DNA from 4 places in the Fictibacillus sp. EA-CB0309 genome. Region 1 is predicted to be linked to each of the others. Evidence: riboswitches for the same ligand, from Rfam matches in the RefSeq annotation. Region 1 holds a riboswitch; each other region holds the start of a gene.
What was found. A riboswitch is a leader RNA that binds a small molecule or an ion and turns the genes downstream of it on or off. The one in region 1 is predicted to bind thiamine pyrophosphate.
Positions count from the first base shown of each region.

Region 1 (4,211 bases):
AAGAGTAAGTTTCTGAACAGATATCTTCACTTACATACCTCGCTTCGCAAACTGAATAGCGTCAATCATATTCCTTGAGGCTTGTTCAGGGTGATCCACACCACTTATCGCCGAAATAACTGCCGCACCATCAGCACCTGCCTGAATTACTTCACCCGCATTACCAATCGTAATGCCGCCTATTCCAACGAGTGGTACGTTGATATGATTCCTGCGAAGTTCTTTAATCAGTCCTACGCCAACCGGCTCTTCAGCATCCTGTTTTGAAATAGTTTGATAGATTGGTCCTGCCCCGATATAGTCTGCACCGTTAGAAACGGCGTCTTCCGCTTCAGCCAGTGTATGAGCAGACACACCAAGTATTTTACCTGTTGTTTGTTGGCGTATCGTCTTTAAGTCACCGTCACTCTGTCCCACATGAAGTCCATCTGCATCGACGAATTTCATTAGCTCCAGATCATCATTTACGATAAAAAGCACCCCGTGTTCTCTGCATATTTTTTTGCGCGGCTAGCAATTTCAAGGCGCTTTGCACCACTTAAACAGTTTGCTCCTTTTTCCCGAAACTGAAAAGCAGTAATACCACCTCGTATCGCTTGTAAAAGAATACGCTCAAAAGCTTCCGGAGAATCACAGTTCATCGTTCCTGCCACAAAATAAAGGAAAGCTGCTGTTTTAAGTCAGGCTTAGAAGAAGTCTTCATATTCTTGCTCCTTCCTTTAAAGTGTGATCTTGCCAGTTGATTGAACACTGCCAGATTTCTGGTGTGGTTTCTAATACAAACAGCTGATCGATAAGGTTTTGCTGAAAGCTTCCAGGTCCCTTTGCTGTCTTCACCGCTTCCTCAGCCGCTTTTGTGAGCATAAGAATCGCTAAAGCTGTTCGATCTAAAATGGATAAGGTCTGCGTTCGTGTCTCTTTCTCTTTCTGATTCGCCTGATATAAAGCCACCATGGATGTAGCAAAACAGCCCGTCCCTGTAACGAAAGCTAACATGTGATCGCCATGAGAAAGAACAATGCTTTTCTCGCCATCAGAAATAACATCCTTCTCACCCGTCATCGCGATGAGACACCCTGTTTGCTTTGAAGCCGCAGCAGCAAGCTGTATCAAGTCATCTTCAGAGCTTCCAAGTTCACCGTCAACTCCCTTACCAGCCCACTCTCCTTCAGCAAGAAATTGCATCTCTGCAGCGTTCCCGCAAATTGTCAGAATTGTTTGGGGACTGACCCCTTCAATTGTGAATATTCTGATAATATATTTTTAACCACCTCTTGGCGGAAAGCTGACAGTCCTATTCCAACTGGGTCGAGTACGACAGGCACTCCCGCGTGCATCGCTTTTCGAAAAGCTAGAATCATAGACTTTGCAGTTGGTTCATCGAGCGTTCCGATGTTCAGCACTAATGCATTAGCAACCCCGACAGCTTCTTCAACTTCACGTGCGTCATCAACCATCATCGGGCTGCCTCCAGCTGCGAGCACCCCATTTGCAAGGAAATTCATTGTTACGTTATTGGTAATATGATGAAGCAGCGGCTTCTCTTTTCTGACTTCTGCAACAAACGCCTTCCATTCTTGTACTCTAGTATTGTTCATGTGCAATCCTCCTATAAGCAAAATGATTAACTGGTCCATGACCTGAACCGACTTCTATTCCATGTTCAATCGCGTTTTGAATAAACCTTTTTGCATGCTCTATAGCACTCTCTGCTTTCCTCCCGTAAGCCAGTTCTGCTGTAATGGCTGCAGAGAACGTGCATCCTGTTCCGTGTGTATTTTTTGTGTGAACACGCTTTTCCACAAGCTCAACCATCTCAACACCGTTATAAAGAAGATCGGATACGTATTCACCGCTGCCAAAGTGACCACCTTTTATTACGATATAATCACCACCACCGTCAAACAGCACTTTTGCCGCTTCTGCTCTCGCTTCCTTACAATCTATCGTGATGCCTGTTAATGCTTCTGCTTCAGGAATGTTAGGAGTGATGATTTTCGCGATTGGCAGCATACACATTTTCATCGCGTCCAATGCTTCCTCACCTAAGAGAGTGGCACCGCCTTTAGCGATCATGACCGGATCGACAACCACGTTGTTCCATCCAAATATTTTAATAAAGTAAGCCGTTTTTTCAATGTACTCTCCTGAAAACAACATTCCAGTTTTTACAGCATCTGGTTTCAGGTCACTTCCGATCGATTGCAGCTGAGTTTCCAAACCCTCTAACGAAACAGGAAACACCCCTTGAACGCCGGTCGTGTTCTGAGCCGTCACCGCTGTTAGAACGGACATGCCATAAACACCAAACTCTTGGAACGTTTTCAAATCTGCTTGAATACCTGCTCCTCCGCCGCTGTCTGACCCTGCGATTGTCAGAGCTTTACTTACTTTTATCAGTTGTCCCACACTATCTGCCTCCTTATTACATACGCAAAAAAAGCCACCCGCTAAATAAATAGCGGGTGGCCGTTACAGTTTCATTTGAATAAAAGAGAAGCATGTAATCATCCACACCGCTTCCCTACGCCAGTACGATCTGGATCAGGTTCAAAGGGTCGAAGGCTACAACCTTCTCTCAGCTTTTTTAAAAAGCACCCCTAGCGGAAATGACAATATTGAGTTAATTCAATCCTACCCACACGCAACTTAAAATGTCAACGTTTTTTTCGAATAAGTGTTTTAAGTGTGTTTAAGCACCTTCAAATAAGGGGAAATAGTAACTAACACACAATAACAACATAAAAAACACAGAACAAAAACATTTGTAACACTTGGCAAAATACAGAAATAAACATGACAAACCATTAACATTTTTACCAAAAGGTGGTGAAAAAGCAGTACATTAGAATGATTATCGAAAATTTTTTCAGAATTTTCAAATAAAATGGTTGTCATTGGGCATCTTGCTCAGTATACTAGTAGAAACCTAGAAACATAAAAGGTTAAATTGGATAGGGAGATAATTTAAGGAGGGAAACAGGATGAAAGACAAAAACACTTCTTTTAACAAAAATCAAAACGAGATGGTGCAGTACAAGCAACAAAAAAGAGACCCCTTTGCCTTCAGCCTTATTGCCCAAATGGTACTGGATGAGGCCCTTCACAATTATTACAAAGAGTATTATGAAAGAGAAATCGACAATGCCTTGGATACAAAAGATAAAGAGCGTTTTATGAAATTAACCTCAGAATACAAAGCGTTTCTCGGTTAAGGCTTCTTAAACGGTACACCTTTTATAAAAAAGTGCCGTAAAAGCCAAAACACCCTTTCAGCAAACGGATCGATATCCGTGCTGCAGAGGGTGTTTCTGACGTACCCGTTAACTGACACTAGTTAAAATCCAAATCAATCAATTCAACGTTGTCGGTGATTCCGGCTTTTTCTTTTGCCCTTTTTTCCGTTTCCACCAAAGCCAGTAAAGCACCGCGATCACAATCACCCATACAGGTGCCAGACCAAACAGCGCAACGACTACAAAGGATACCGCCGATACCAAAAAATTCACGGTTTCCATAAAAAGCATCTTCGTTTTTGCCCACGTATTTAATTCTTCTGTCTGAAGTTTTTCTGCTTTTAGATTTCTTACTTCAAACTGTATCGTTACCGTTGAGTAATCACTTTGATTCTTCAAGAAATTCAATCGACCTTCAATTTGTTCGATCTCTTCCTGAACGGAAGCAAGGTCAGCTGAGATCTTTAATAAGTCTTCTGTTTTCTGTGCATCCTTCATGAATGATTCCAGACGGTCTCTCACTTGCTGTTTCGCTTTTAACCGAGAAGAGAGGTCCACATATTCTTCTGTAACATCTTCTCCCCGTACATTTTCGTGTGGTGTTCCTTTACTTAAATTTCGAACCTCATCTAAAAACGTACGAAAACCATCTATCGGAACACGCACAACCATCATGCCGGATTCATACCCATTCTCACCTGCACTTGTATTCGATTCCACAATATAGCCGCCTTTAATCTCAACCATGTTTCGAACCGTTTCCATCGTGTTCTGCAATTTATCTACAGAAATCTGCATGTCTGCATTATAGATGACTTTTCTTTGATCTTTAATTCGCTGCTTCTTATCTCCACTAGTATCCAATTCAGTTTTTGTCTTACCTTCTTCTGAAGAATTGTCCATCTTTTCATTAGAACTGCTGCTGCCACTATCATGATCACTAGCCATCTTGCTTTCAGACTTATCATTGCTGCT
Region 1 is NZ_CP169271.1:2,766,900-2,771,110, forward strand. It holds gene thiW (energy coupling factor transporter S component ThiW) at 1-30, opposite strand, end outside; partial or broken gene thiE (thiamine phosphate synthase) at 31-641, opposite strand; gene ACEWFH_RS15450 (hydroxyethylthiazole kinase) at 700-1,185, opposite strand; gene ACEWFH_RS15455 (hydroxyethylthiazole kinase) at 1,209-1,598, opposite strand; gene thiD (bifunctional hydroxymethylpyrimidine kinase/phosphomethylpyrimidine kinase) at 1,585-2,397, opposite strand; TPP riboswitch at 2,505-2,612, opposite strand; gene ACEWFH_RS15465 (IDEAL domain-containing protein) at 2,985-3,215, shown strand; gene ACEWFH_RS15470 (DUF4349 domain-containing protein) at 3,354-4,211, opposite strand, start outside.

Region 2 (4,211 bases), 680 kb from region 1:
GACGCGGTCAAAGTTTGATCGTTTGGGCGATTCAAGAAGGTCGTGATTGTGCACGTCAAGTGGATCAATCATTGATGGGAAGTACGGTTTTGCCTTAATGCTTTTTTCCATGCTACAATAAACTCCAAAAGCCAAAAGCTGTTTTTATATGATAAAATAAGGCTTGGCTATCAAAAAATAATTTATATATTTATAAGGAGTAGAAGCATGGAAAAAGTACTTATTTTTGGACACAAGAATCCAGATACGGACACGATTACTTCAGCGATAGTTTACGCTGATCTTAAGTCTAAATTAGGACAAAATGTAGAAGCAATCCGTTTAGGTGAAATTAACGGTGAAACAAAGTATGCATTAGATTACTTTAAAGCTGAGCTTCCGCGTTTAGTTGAACATGTTTCTGCTGAAACAAACTCGGTTATTTTAGTAGACCATAACGAACGTCAGCAAAGCGCAAATGACATTGACAAAGTTCGAGTACTTGAAGTCATTGACCATCACCGTATCGCAAACTTTGAAACAAGTGACCCATTATATTATCGTGCAGAGCCTGTTGGATGTACAGCAACGATCTTGAACAAGATGTACAAAGAAAAAGGCGTTGAAGTAGATAAGAACATTGCTGGTCTTATGCTTTCTGCGATTATTTCGGATTCTCTTTTATTCAAATCACCGACTTGTACAGAAGAGGATGTTGAAGCAGCACGTGAACTAGCTGAAATTGCAGATGTTGATGCTGAGACGTACGGATTAGAAATGCTAAAAGCAGGCGCAGATTTAAGTGATAAGTCTGTTGAAGAGCTTATCTCTTTAGATGCTAAAGAATTTAATATTGGGGCAAGCAAAGTTGAGGTTGCACAAGTAAATACAGTTGATGCTAGTGATGTCTTAAAACATCAAGATGAACTTGAAAGTGCGATTTCAAAAGTGATCAATGAAAAAGGTTTAGACCTGTTCATGTTCGTTGTAACAGATATTTTAACGAATGACTCAACAGCTTTAGCTCTAGGTAAAAGAGCACAATCTGTAGAAGATGCATACAACGTGAAGTTAGAAAACAATACAACCGTTCTTAAAGGCGTTGTTTCTCGTAAAAAGCAAATCGTACCGGTATTAACTGAGGCGATGAGCAAGTAATTGGTGGCTGTAAAGGGCAAAACCTATCATGGTTATGCCCTTTTTATTTTGATTTCTTGAATCCACATAGGTTCACCGCACACCCAGCGGAATGAGAGCATCATAGAGTGGAATTCAACCATAACCATGAGAGTCTAAAAATTTCCTCCCTAAGCAGACTTACTCAAAAACAGTTGACAATCAAAACTAGCCTGCTATTATTTAAAACATACTACCAACTAAATATTAAAAACCACTAGGGGTGCCTTTCATAAGGCTGAGATCGAAGTGCGACTTTGAGACTCTTAGAACCTGATCTGGATTATACCAGCGTAGGGAAGTGGTGTTGAGGAGTCCTATATTTATACATAGTGTTCAATTCTCCATATACAACCACTTTCTCGCTGAAAGTGGTTTTTTTGTTTGGTTCTTTTCTAAAGGCTTTTTTAAAGATTGTTGCTTTAGAGGCATTTTGTTTAATCCTCTTCTTTGCAAGTTGATTGGAGTGGAAGGGTGCGAGACTCCTGCGGGACGAGCGGTCAGGTGGAGACTCCTAATGGCGCAAAGCGGCAGGAGGCTCACCGGACGCCCCGCGGAAAGCGAAGCAACCTGGAGCGGAGATCAACCACTTACAAAAGCAACAAGGTTTGCGAAAACAGTCTTTTAAAATTAAAAAACAAGGAGAATTCACATGAAAAAATTCACCGAACTTTTACGACAAAAAGCCAACCCAATTTGGGAAGCAAATCTCCATCATCCTTTTGTAAAAGGTATTGCAGAAGGAGACCTCTCATTAGAATGCTTCAAATACTACGTAATGCAAGATTCCTATTATTTATCTCATTTTGCTAGAGTTCAAGCCATGGGAGCTGCAAGGGCTGAAGATCTATACACGACTTCAAGAATGGCTGCTCACGCACAAGGAACCAATGATGCAGAATTAGCTCTTCACGAAACATTCATGAAACAGCTACAGGTTACCGAAGAAGAATTAGCGAACTTTGAACCTGCTCCAACTGCGTACCATTATACGTCTCATCTTTACCGAGTAGCAGAGTCCGGTAGTTTAGGAGAAATTATTGCGGCTATTCTCCCATGCTATTGGATTTATCAAGAGATCGGGGAAACATTTAAGGAAGCCACACCAATTGAACCTATCTATCAAGAGTGGATTGCAGCTTATGGTGGTGAGTGGTTTTCACAACTTGTCCAAGAACAAATTAACCGGTTGGATGATTTAGCAGAAAAAGCAAGTGAACAGGAAAAGGATAAGATGACTCGCCATTTCTTAATCAGCTGTGAATACGAATATTTATTCTGGGAAATGGCTTATACGTTGGAAAAATGGCCAGTTGCATACGGCACAGCTGCAACAAAAGTTGGGAGGGAAACAAAAAATGTATAAAGGACTGAAGTTAACTGATATTCTAGTGACCATTGTTATATCCATTGGCTTTGGTATTATTTATAAGATTTGGGGACCTCTTTATTACGCGGTTAAGCCGCTCGGTCTTCATATTGATCAATTGATCTATGGAATGTGGTTTATGGCTGCAACCGTTGCCTTTTTAATCATTCGGAAACCAGGGGTTGCTCTTTTAGCAGAAATTGCCGCTTCCTCAGGAGAGTTTTTAATGGGGTCTGAATTTGGGCTAGAAGTTTTATTATATGGTGTTATTCAAGGACTATTTGCAGAATTAGTCCTTATGGCTTTTCGCTACAAGCAGTTTGATTTATTTGTTATTTCTCTCGCAGCCATAAGTGCTTGTGCAGGATCTTTCATTTTAGACTTTTACAAAGGATATGTTGGTGATCTATCGACATGGAATCTTACACTATTTATTGTATTCAGGCTCATAGGTTCAATCATCTTCACAGGAATGTTAGCTGTTTCAATTGCTAAAGCACTAGAAGCAACAGGAGTTACTAAACTGGTTCGTCCCTCATCAAAGGAAGATTATGAGGCACTGAATCGATAACTGAGGTGGTTTAAATGGATACCGCAACATCTGTTAAAAATTTAAGATTAAAGTTTCCAGGAGAAGATGACTTACTTTTTAAGAATATAAATTTATCTTTCCAAAAAGGAGAGAAAGTGCTTTTGCTCGGACCTTCTGGATGTGGAAAATCTACTCTCCTGCAAGTTCTTTCTGGACTTATTCCTCTTTCTGTAGAAGTTCCTATTAAAAGCGATGGTGTACAGAACCCTGACAGTTGGGGGTTTGTGTTTCAAGATCCAGATACACAGTTTTGTATGCCATTTGTTGATGAAGAAATCGCATTCGTATTGGAGAACTTACAGGTCCCAAGAGAAGAGATGATAAGCAGAATAGAGGAGTTATTGCATGCAGTAGGATTACATTTGAATGATATCCACACACCGATTCAGACTCTTTCAGGCGGAATGAAACAGCGCTTAGCAATCGCATCGGTATTAGCACTCGACCCCGAAGTTATATTCCTAGATGAACCTACTGCACTCATAGACGAAAGTGGTACTAAGCAGATTTGGGAAACGGTTAAAAAGATAGGGGAGAATAAAACGCTAATTATAGTTGAGCACAAAATTGAACGGATCATGGATTTTGTTGACCGCATTATCGTTTTTACTCCAGATGGAAGAATTCTTGCGGATGGAGATTCTTCTTATATTTTTTCTCATTACAAAGAGAAACTTAACCAGTATGGCATTTGGTATCCAGGTGCATGGAACGAATACAAAAAGAAAAGCTCTTTAACGAACCAATGTAAGCAACAAAACACATTGTATCTAATAAACTTTAAGGGTTTTCGTAACAAGGAATTAAAAATATCATTAAAAAATTCAACCATTCATTCTGGAGAATGGATAATGGTAGTAGGAGAGAACGGTGCAGGTAAAAGTACGCTATTATTATCACTGATGCAACTGATAAAAACAGCTGGCACCTATCAAATAAACGATTTTACCATAACGAAAATTAATGATTTGTACGGCTTGGCTTATCTCGTTTTTCAAAACCCGGAATATCAATTTTTAACAAATTCCGTATACGATGAAATTACATATGGTTTAGCTCAAGATCAAGAAATTAATGCTGAAGCAGAAGAGATAC
Region 2 is NZ_CP169271.1:2,083,052-2,087,262, reverse strand. It holds partial or broken gene ACEWFH_RS11675 (glutamate synthase subunit beta) at 1-98, shown strand, start outside; gene ACEWFH_RS11670 (manganese-dependent inorganic pyrophosphatase) at 208-1,137, shown strand; TPP riboswitch at 1,365-1,472, shown strand; gene tenA (thiaminase II) at 1,808-2,521, shown strand; gene ACEWFH_RS11660 (ECF transporter S component) at 2,514-3,095, shown strand; gene ACEWFH_RS11655 (ABC transporter ATP-binding protein) at 3,110-4,211, shown strand, end outside.
Region 2: it holds a riboswitch for thiamine pyrophosphate, as region 1 does, so the genes downstream of both, tenA (thiaminase II) here and thiD (bifunctional hydroxymethylpyrimidine kinase/phosphomethylpyrimidine kinase) in region 1, are expected to answer to the same signal.

Region 3 (4,211 bases), 1.7 Mb from region 1:
GAATCCTGCCTGCTTCAAACCCTAACTGACCAGCTTCTACAGCCATCTTCATCGCCCGTGCCATCTTCACTGGATCTATTGCACCCGCTACTGCTGTGTTCAACAACACACCATCCGCCCCTAACTCCATGGCAATCATGGCATCACTTGGCGAACCGATTCCAGCATCTACAATGACCGGTACTGTTGTTTGCTCAATAATGAATTTTAAATAAAGCGGATTAATGATCCCTTGACCCGAACCGATAGGAGAGGCTGCTGGCATGATGGCATGTGCACCTAGTTCTTCTATTCTCCTTGCCAAAACCACATCATCTGACGTATATGGCAGGACGATGAAGCCTTCTTTTAACAGTTCTTCTGTCGCTTTTAACGTTTCTACTGGATCTGGCAGCAGCGTCTTGTCACAGCCGATGACTTCTACCTTTACCATATCACATAATCCGGATGCTTTTGCTAGTTTTGCGATCCGTACGGCTTCTTCTGCCGTTTTTGCTCCAGCCGTATTAGGTAACAGTGTATATTTTTTCAGATCCAGCATTTCTAAAAAGTTAGGCTGGCTCGCCTCAAATATGTTCATTCTCCTAACAGCAAACGTTAAAATTTCAGATTCGGAGGCGTCTATCGCTTTTTTCTGTGTTTCAAAATCAGGGTATTTGCCTGTGCCTAAGAGAAGTCTTGATGAAAATGAATAAGGTCCAATGTTTAGCATGAAATCACCCTCCACCGACAAAACGCACTAGTTCGATTTTGTCGTTTTCTTTTATTTGAGTCTCACTTTGTTTTTCATTCGAGATAATATCTTGATTCACTTCAGCTATCACGATCTGGTCGTCCAATTTTAAGTGTTCCAGCAGTTCAGTGATCGACTGCAGCGAATCCGGCACCTGTATCTCTTCTCCGTTGATCATAAGCTTCACTAATACGCACCTCGCTTTCAATTTGGTCGGCAATCATCTTTCCTGTTACAGGAGACAGCAGGATGCCGTTGCGGTAATGTCCAGCTGCAAGAAACATCCCTTCCCATTCAGGATGTGGACCGATATAGGGTTTTCCGGATTGTGTTTGAGGACGGATACCTGTCCATGCTTTTTCAAAAACAGATTCTCGAATACCGGGTACAATCTGCCTCGCTCTCTCCATCAGCTGAAACATACCAGTAAACGTCACCTTTTCATCGAACGTACCGAAAATACTGGTCGCACCGATCACAATCCGGTTGTGTCGTTTCGGTACAAGATAACATTCTTTATATTTAACGGTCCCGGTCAGAAGGGGTTATCCGCCTTAAAGGAAACACATTCTCCTTTTACCGGCACCATCTGAAGGGCAGAATCCAATTTAGAGCTCCATACCCCGCCTGCTAAAATTACATGTTCGGCATGAATCGTTTCTGTATTCGTTTCAACACCAGTTATCCGCTTTTTATTCTGTACCAGCTTGATGACTTCCGTTTGTTCTCTGACTTCTGTACCCATTATCTTTGCGGCTTTTAGATAAGCTTCTGTAAGTTTTACAGGCGAGACTTGACCATCATTCGGAAAAAAAGTGCTCCACGTACAGAGTTTGACAACGCTGGTTCTCTATCTTGCAGTTCTGCAGAAGAAAGCCAACGAATGTTTTCCCCATAAAGATATTCCGTTTCTCCTCTTCTTTGAAGTTGAAAAACCTCCTCTTCTGTAAAGGCCAGTTCATAGATTCCTTTTTCGATTAGTTCAATGTCCATGCCACTTATCTCGTACAGCTCTTGAGAGAGAGTCCGAAACATCTCACGGCTGGTTTTGGCAAGCGGGTAGAAAGGATGGTCTACACCAAACTCCATTTGTGCTCCAAGCATGCCAGCTGCTGCAGAGGATGCTTTTTCTCCCACTCTCCCTTTTTCTAGCAGAAGAACTTTCTTTTTCTTTTGGATAGCTGGTAGGGCGATCGAACAGCCGATGACCCCTCCTCCGATAATGACCGCATCATACGTTGAGCGCATTAGCACACCTCCAGTTGTTGCTGATATTCTTTAACAGCTTCAAGCGGTGAATCTGATTCTATGATGCCAGACATTACCGCGATGCCGGCAGCCCCCGCTTGGATAACCTCTCGAACATTTATTGGCTGAATGCCGCCTATAGCGATTACGGGAAGAGAGGTATTGCTTGTTACTTTTTTAGTCCTTGGAGTCCCTGCGGCATTTTTCCTTCCTTGGATGTTGTAGAATAAATATGGCCATACAACAGAAAATGAGCACCGTTTTTTTCAGCATAGTGTGCCTCTTCCATCGAATGAACCGAACAGCCGATGGTGAGTTTCGGAAATGAACGTTTAACATGCTTCACGTCTAATCCATGATAGGGAAGTTGAACACCTCTTGTACCGAAACATTCCGCGACATCTGCTCTATCATTGACGACTAGCTTGGTTCGCGGCACACCAATCTCCAGAAGCTTTGTGATCAGGGTCGAGAGCTCTCTGGCTGTTCTTTCTTTTTCACGGATATGAAAAGCTGTGATGTACGGATAGATGTTGTAAAGAATATCCATGAGCTTCTCTTCTGACTGCTTACCTGTAGAAATCACATGAAGTTCTTTTTTCACAACAAAAAACCACCTCCTTTGTTTAGAAAAGAGGTGGTTTTACAAAATTCAGCATTCGTTTAGCGAGATTCTGTTCAACACACCACTTCCCTACGCTGGTTCTAACCAAATCAGGTTCCAAGGGTCTTAAAGTACACTTTAATCTCAGCCTTACAAAGGCACCCCTAGTGGTGAATAACTATTTTATTAGTTCAATACATCTATTTTATCGTTAAACAAGATTAATAACAACAAGTGTAAAAAAGATGTAGTTAAACTGCTTAGTTGCGTAAGTGGCTTGCGCAGCACCAACAAACATAGTGGATCACTGGATCATCGGTCATCGGTATGTACTGTGTGGTTCGTACGTTTTCGGTCTGTAGTTAGCGTCTTTTGTTTTTTTACGGTACGTGTCCTTATATTTATTACACGTTCGCGCAGTAAAACTAGTTTTCCACGCAGGTCAGCACCACTTCCACGCAGTCTGAACTATTTTCCGCGCGAGATGAAGGGAGTTTCGCGCACTTTTACGCGCAATGAACGACAAACGAGTCAAACTATATATCTTCCGTCTGAATAAATAAGTTTTTTACGACAAAAAAGACGCTACCAAACCTTCGGCAGCATCTTTTTTGACTTTTATTCAATTTACAACAACAAATACGCGATTGGAGTGGCCAAAATCAATGCCAAAACCGTGCGTTGGAACCAAATCCATATGAGCTGAGGCACACTGATTGGAATTTCCGTTGATAACACACATGGAATGCTTGCTGAAAAGAACAGGATGGATGCAACGGACACGACGCCGATTACGAATTTTGTTACGAGTGCCGCTTCTGTTACTAATAGTGCTGGGAGGAACATTTCAGCTACACCGATTGATGCTGCTTTTGCCGCAAGCATGGCATCTGGAAGCTGCAACGCCCATGTAATCGGATAAAACACATAGCCGATCCAGTCAAAAACAGGCGTGTATTCTGCGAGTAGCAGTCCGATAAGCCCGACGCTCATAATGGAAGGCAGAATGCTCATCGCCATGACAAAACCATCTTTTAAGTTAGACCAGATATTGTTCAAAAATGCTGGAGCGTTCTGTGATGAATCCATCGCGCTTCTCCACGCGGTTTGCAGATATTTCTCGCTTACAACTTCCTCTGGCTGTCCCTCCCCGCCAACATACGAATCATCCATTCTGCTTAATGGACGCAATCGAACCGTGATCGCCGTTACTAAGAACGTCACAACGAGCGTCGTCCAGAAGTACGTGTTCCACATCTCCATCAGCCCTAGCGTGTTCGCCACAACAATCATGAACGTGGCGGATACGGTTGAGAAGCCTGTTGCAATGATCGCTGCTTCTTTTACCGTATACTTCCCTTCTTTAAACACGCGGTTCGTGATCAAAAGTCCGATCGAATAACTTCCAACAAACGAAGCAACCGCATCAACCGCGGATCGGCCTGGCGTCTTCCAAATCGGTCGCATGATTTTTTGCACAAGCACTCCGATAAATTCCATCAGTCCATAACCGACAATAAAGGCTAAGAATACTGCCCCAATCGGAACAAGCAACCCTACTGGAATAACCAGTTTTTCGAATAAAAACGGCCCCATGTTCGGATCGCTCAACCAGCTCGGACCCCA
Region 3 is NZ_CP169271.1:588,769-592,979, reverse strand. It holds gene ACEWFH_RS03400 (thiazole synthase) at 1-712, opposite strand, end outside; gene thiS (sulfur carrier protein ThiS) at 717-887, opposite strand; gene ACEWFH_RS03390 (FAD-dependent oxidoreductase) at 859-1,272, opposite strand; partial or broken gene ACEWFH_RS03385 (NAD(P)/FAD-dependent oxidoreductase) at 1,269-1,981, opposite strand; partial or broken gene ACEWFH_RS03380 (thiamine phosphate synthase) at 1,981-2,513, opposite strand; TPP riboswitch at 2,656-2,761, opposite strand; gene ACEWFH_RS03375 (YjiH family protein) at 3,213-4,211, opposite strand, start outside.
Region 3: it holds a riboswitch for thiamine pyrophosphate, as region 1 does, so the genes downstream of both, ACEWFH_RS03380 (thiamine phosphate synthase) here and thiD (bifunctional hydroxymethylpyrimidine kinase/phosphomethylpyrimidine kinase) in region 1, are expected to answer to the same signal.

Region 4 (4,211 bases), 380 kb from region 1:
AATCTACAAACAATTAGGATATGAAGTAATTCCGACCTCAACGAAAACCGATGATAGCTTAGATTTGTTTTATCCCTTGTTCAAAGACAAAGTAACGGTCTTTGCTGGTCAGTCTGGTGTGGGTAAATCATCTTTATTAAATGCTATAAATCCTGAATTAATGCTTGAAACGAATGAGATTTCAACCCATTTAGGCAGAGGGAAGCATACGACACGGCATGTAGAATTAATTTTGTTTGGCAACGGATTAGTTGCAGATACACCGGGTTTTAGTTCACTTGATTTTATGAATATCGAAGCTGATGATTTGTCGATGTACTTTCCAGAGATGAATGAACTGCGCGGTGACTGTAAATTTAGAGGATGTTCGCATACGTCCGAACCGAAATGTGCCGTAAAAAAGGTGTTGAAGACGGAGTTGTTCCAGAGTTCCGCTACGACCATTACGTAAGTTTTTTACAAGAAATAAAAGATCAAAAACGGAGGTACTAATGATTAAAATAGCTCCTTCCATTCTTTCTGCTGACTTTTCGAAGTTAGGCGAAGATATTAAAGCTGTAGAAGAAGCTGGTGCGGATTACATTCATGTTGACGTTATGGACGGTCATTTCGTTCCGAATATTACGATCGGACCGCTTGTCGTTCAAGCCATTCGCCCAGTTACTAAACTCCCTTTAGATGTACATTTAATGATTGAAAATCCTGATCGATACATTGAAGAATTTGCAAAAGCAGGTGCGGATATTATTTCTGTTCATGTAGAAGCGTCACCGCATCTACATCGAACGGTTCAACTCATTAAACAACAAGGTGTAAAAGCAGGTGTGGTTCTTAATCCAGCTACTCCAGTCGAATCCATCAGACACATATTACAAGATGTTGACCTTGTGTTATTAATGACCGTTAATCCTGGTTTTGGTGGTCAAGCTTTCATTGAGAGCGTAGTGCCCAAAATCAAAGAAGTGTCAGATTTAGTAAAAACACAAGGATTGAATGTTGAAATTGAAGTGGACGGTGGAGTTAATCCTGAAACGGCTCGTCTTTGTGTTGAGGCTGGTGCTAATGTATTAGTATCCGGTTCTGCCATTTACGGAAAAAAGATTTAAAGGATGCAATTCGATCCATCCGTGGTGTATAATTGTACCGAATAATAAAATAAGCAACCACAGGGGGAGTCCTTTAAAGGGCTGAGAGGGGAGTGTTCTCCCGACCCTTTGAACCTGAAGCTGGATCATACCTGCGTAGGGATGTGGAGTCGTATGACTTTTTGTATTCAATTATGATGGATCCTAAAGCAACCGCGCTCACATGCCGGTTGCTTTTTTTATTTTTCTTTTTTGCAGTCGTTTGTCGCTTATGGGTTTTGCTGAAGCTTTGGCGCTTTTTGAAAGTTGTTGATTTCCGTTATAGGTGCTTCGCTTTCCGCGGGGCATGCGGTGAGCCACATTCGTACGTTTCACTCTTAAGTGTCTCACCTGCCCGCCTGTCCCGCAGGAGTCTCGCAACCTTTCACTCCAATCAACTTCAAAGGTGGTAAGGTAAAAAGATTTTTTAGGTTTGGCACGTACTTTAGCTTCAAATAACTTGCAAATTAGAAATAAATAATAGGAGGATAAAAATGAAAAACAACAACATTTCATTATTAACAGAAATAGCGATTATGTCTGCTCTATCATTGATCTTAGGCATGATTAAATTTGCTGGACCTTGGCCGCAAGGTGGGTCTGTATCTCTTGAGATGGTTCCGATTTTCTTGATGGCTTTTAGAAGAGGATTTAAAGCAGGTGTATTTACTGGATTAGCGGTAGGACTTCTTCAGCTTCTTGTTAACCCTTATGTTATACACCCAGCACAGATGATTCTAGACTATCCGTTAGCGTTTGCTTTAGCGGGTGTTGCAGGTGCGTTTGCGCCGTCATTGGCACAAAATAAATCAAAAAGAACGTTCCTAATGGTTACAGGTATCTTTGTCGGCTGTTTATTAAGAACAATCTCGCACGTTTTATCAGGAGTTATCTTCTTTAGTGATCTAGCTGAAGAAATGAACATTTGGCTTTATTCATTTATGTATAATGGATCATTTATGATTGTTATTTTTGTAATTACTTCACTTGTAGTCATTCTTTTAACAAACACTGCGCCAAAATTACTACATGCTGCACGAAGCGGATACACCCGAGCGGCATGAAAATAAGAATCGTTGCAGGTGGCCCTGAATACCTGATACCAGAGCTGAATTCTTTTTATAACACTCCTGATTGCGTGTGGGTAGGTGTAGATAGGGGCACATTGTATCTGATTGAACAACATATAGAACCGCAGTACGCGTTTGGAGATTTTGATTCCGTTACAGATAATGAAAAAATTAAAATCCTGCATTCACATATAAAAGTAAATCAATATCGTTCAGAAAAAGATGCTACAGATATGGAAATCGCTTTTGAATGGGCTTTGACCCAGAATCCAGAAGAAATCCTGTTGTTCGGAGCTTCTGGAGGAAGGCTGGATCATGAGCTGATGAACATGCAGCTCTTATATAAAAGCCGGTTTAGCTCAGCTATTGTAAAATTAATTGATATAAAAAATGAAATCTCACTCCAAATGCCGGGCAGTTACAGAGTTGATCATGATGAAAAATATCGCTATATTTCCTTCCTCTCACACAGTGAAGAGGTGAGAGGAATAACATTAGAAGGTTTTAAATATCCTTTAAAACGTGCCGTTTTAAAAGCTGGATCGTCATTATGCATCTCAAATGAGCTTGTAAATAAAAGTGGTACTTATTCTTTCGACTCCGGCATAATATTGATGGTAAAGAGCCGTGATTAAAAAAATTACGGAATACAGGCCCCAAAGCACCTTTTTATAAAAAGGGGAATAAAGTATTTTATTGTTTAGCTCTTATCATTTTTTATGGGCCTGGAGGAGGGGTAAGATGAAATTTTATACCATTAAACTTCCTAGATTCTTAGGGGGATTCGTACGTGCCATCTTAGGTTCTTTTAAAAAAGGGTAATAAACAAAAAAAGCGCCAAGTGCGCTTTTTTTGTTTGTGTCCATATACTGCTGCTGGAAATGGTTACTGTCCGCTTTAGCAAAAATACTGTCCACTTTTTATTATTTACTGTCCGCTTCAGTGAAAATACTGTCCACTTTTCATGAATTACTGTCCACTTCAACGAAAATACTGTCCACTTCACTCGTTCTACTACAAATAAAAAAACAGCAGCGGTAGCTGCTGTTTTTTATTAAACGCGTTCTACTTTACCTGATTTAAGAGCACGAGCAGAAACGTATACGCGCTTAGGCTTTCCGTCCACAAGAATACGAACCTTTTGGACATTAGCTCCCCAGCTTTTCTTTGATTTGTTCATTGCGTGAGAACGCTTGTTACCAGTTTTAGGTCCTTTTCCAGTAATAAAACATTTACGAGCCATAGTAGGTGAACCTCCTTTACAGCAAAAAAGCTTTGCATCAATTCAATCGTATGTTAAATACTAAATAATATTAGCATGACTTCAGAAGCAATGCAACATATTCGTGAAAGGTTTTCAAGTAAATTTCCTTGACAATACTATTTACATAGTGTGAAATGTAGTAGTCCTTTCAAAAAAGACTAATGTATAGTAAAATATTTGTTAGCCATTTAACAATTTAAAGGGGGATGTAAGCATGTCAATTGAAATGAAAACAACCTATGGTCAAATTGATATTTCTAATGAAGTGATTGCCACTATCGCTGGTGGAGCCGCAATCGATTGTTACGGAATTGTTGGCATGGCATCAAGAAAGCAATTAAAGGATGGAATAACTGAACTTTTAGGACGTGAAAATTTCTCCCGAGGGATCGTTGTTCGCCAAGAGGAAGATGAAGTACATATCGACATGTATATCATCGTAAGTTACGGAACAAAGATTTCTGAAGTGGCTCATAACGTTCAGAACAAAGTGAAATATACCCTGGATCAAATGCTTGGTTTGGCGGTTGACTCAGTGAATATCTATGTTCAGGGTGTCAGGGTGACAACCCCTTAGTTAGGAGGAAGTTTTGTGTCTTTAAAAGTATTAGACGGAAAAAAGTTTTCGAAAATGGTGCTCGAGGGCGCTTCAAACTTATCAAGAAACGCAGCAATGGTCGATGCACTTAATGTATTTCCTGTCCCAGACGGTGATACAGGAACAAACATGAACTTAACGATTACTTCTGGTGC
Region 4 is NZ_CP169271.1:2,387,270-2,391,480, reverse strand. It holds gene rsgA (ribosome small subunit-dependent GTPase A) at 1-451, shown strand, start outside; partial or broken gene rpe (ribulose-phosphate 3-epimerase) at 492-1,138, shown strand; TPP riboswitch at 1,159-1,265, shown strand; gene ACEWFH_RS13255 (hypothetical protein) at 1,305-1,505, opposite strand; gene thiT (energy-coupled thiamine transporter ThiT) at 1,619-2,188, shown strand; gene ACEWFH_RS13245 (thiamine diphosphokinase) at 2,185-2,829, shown strand; gene spoVM (stage V sporulation protein SpoVM) at 2,936-3,016, shown strand; gene rpmB (50S ribosomal protein L28) at 3,249-3,437, opposite strand; gene ACEWFH_RS13230 (Asp23/Gls24 family envelope stress response protein) at 3,673-4,035, shown strand; partial or broken gene ACEWFH_RS13225 (DAK2 domain-containing protein) at 4,051-4,211, shown strand, end outside.
Region 4: it holds a riboswitch for thiamine pyrophosphate, as region 1 does, so the genes downstream of both, thiT (energy-coupled thiamine transporter ThiT) here and thiD (bifunctional hydroxymethylpyrimidine kinase/phosphomethylpyrimidine kinase) in region 1, are expected to answer to the same signal.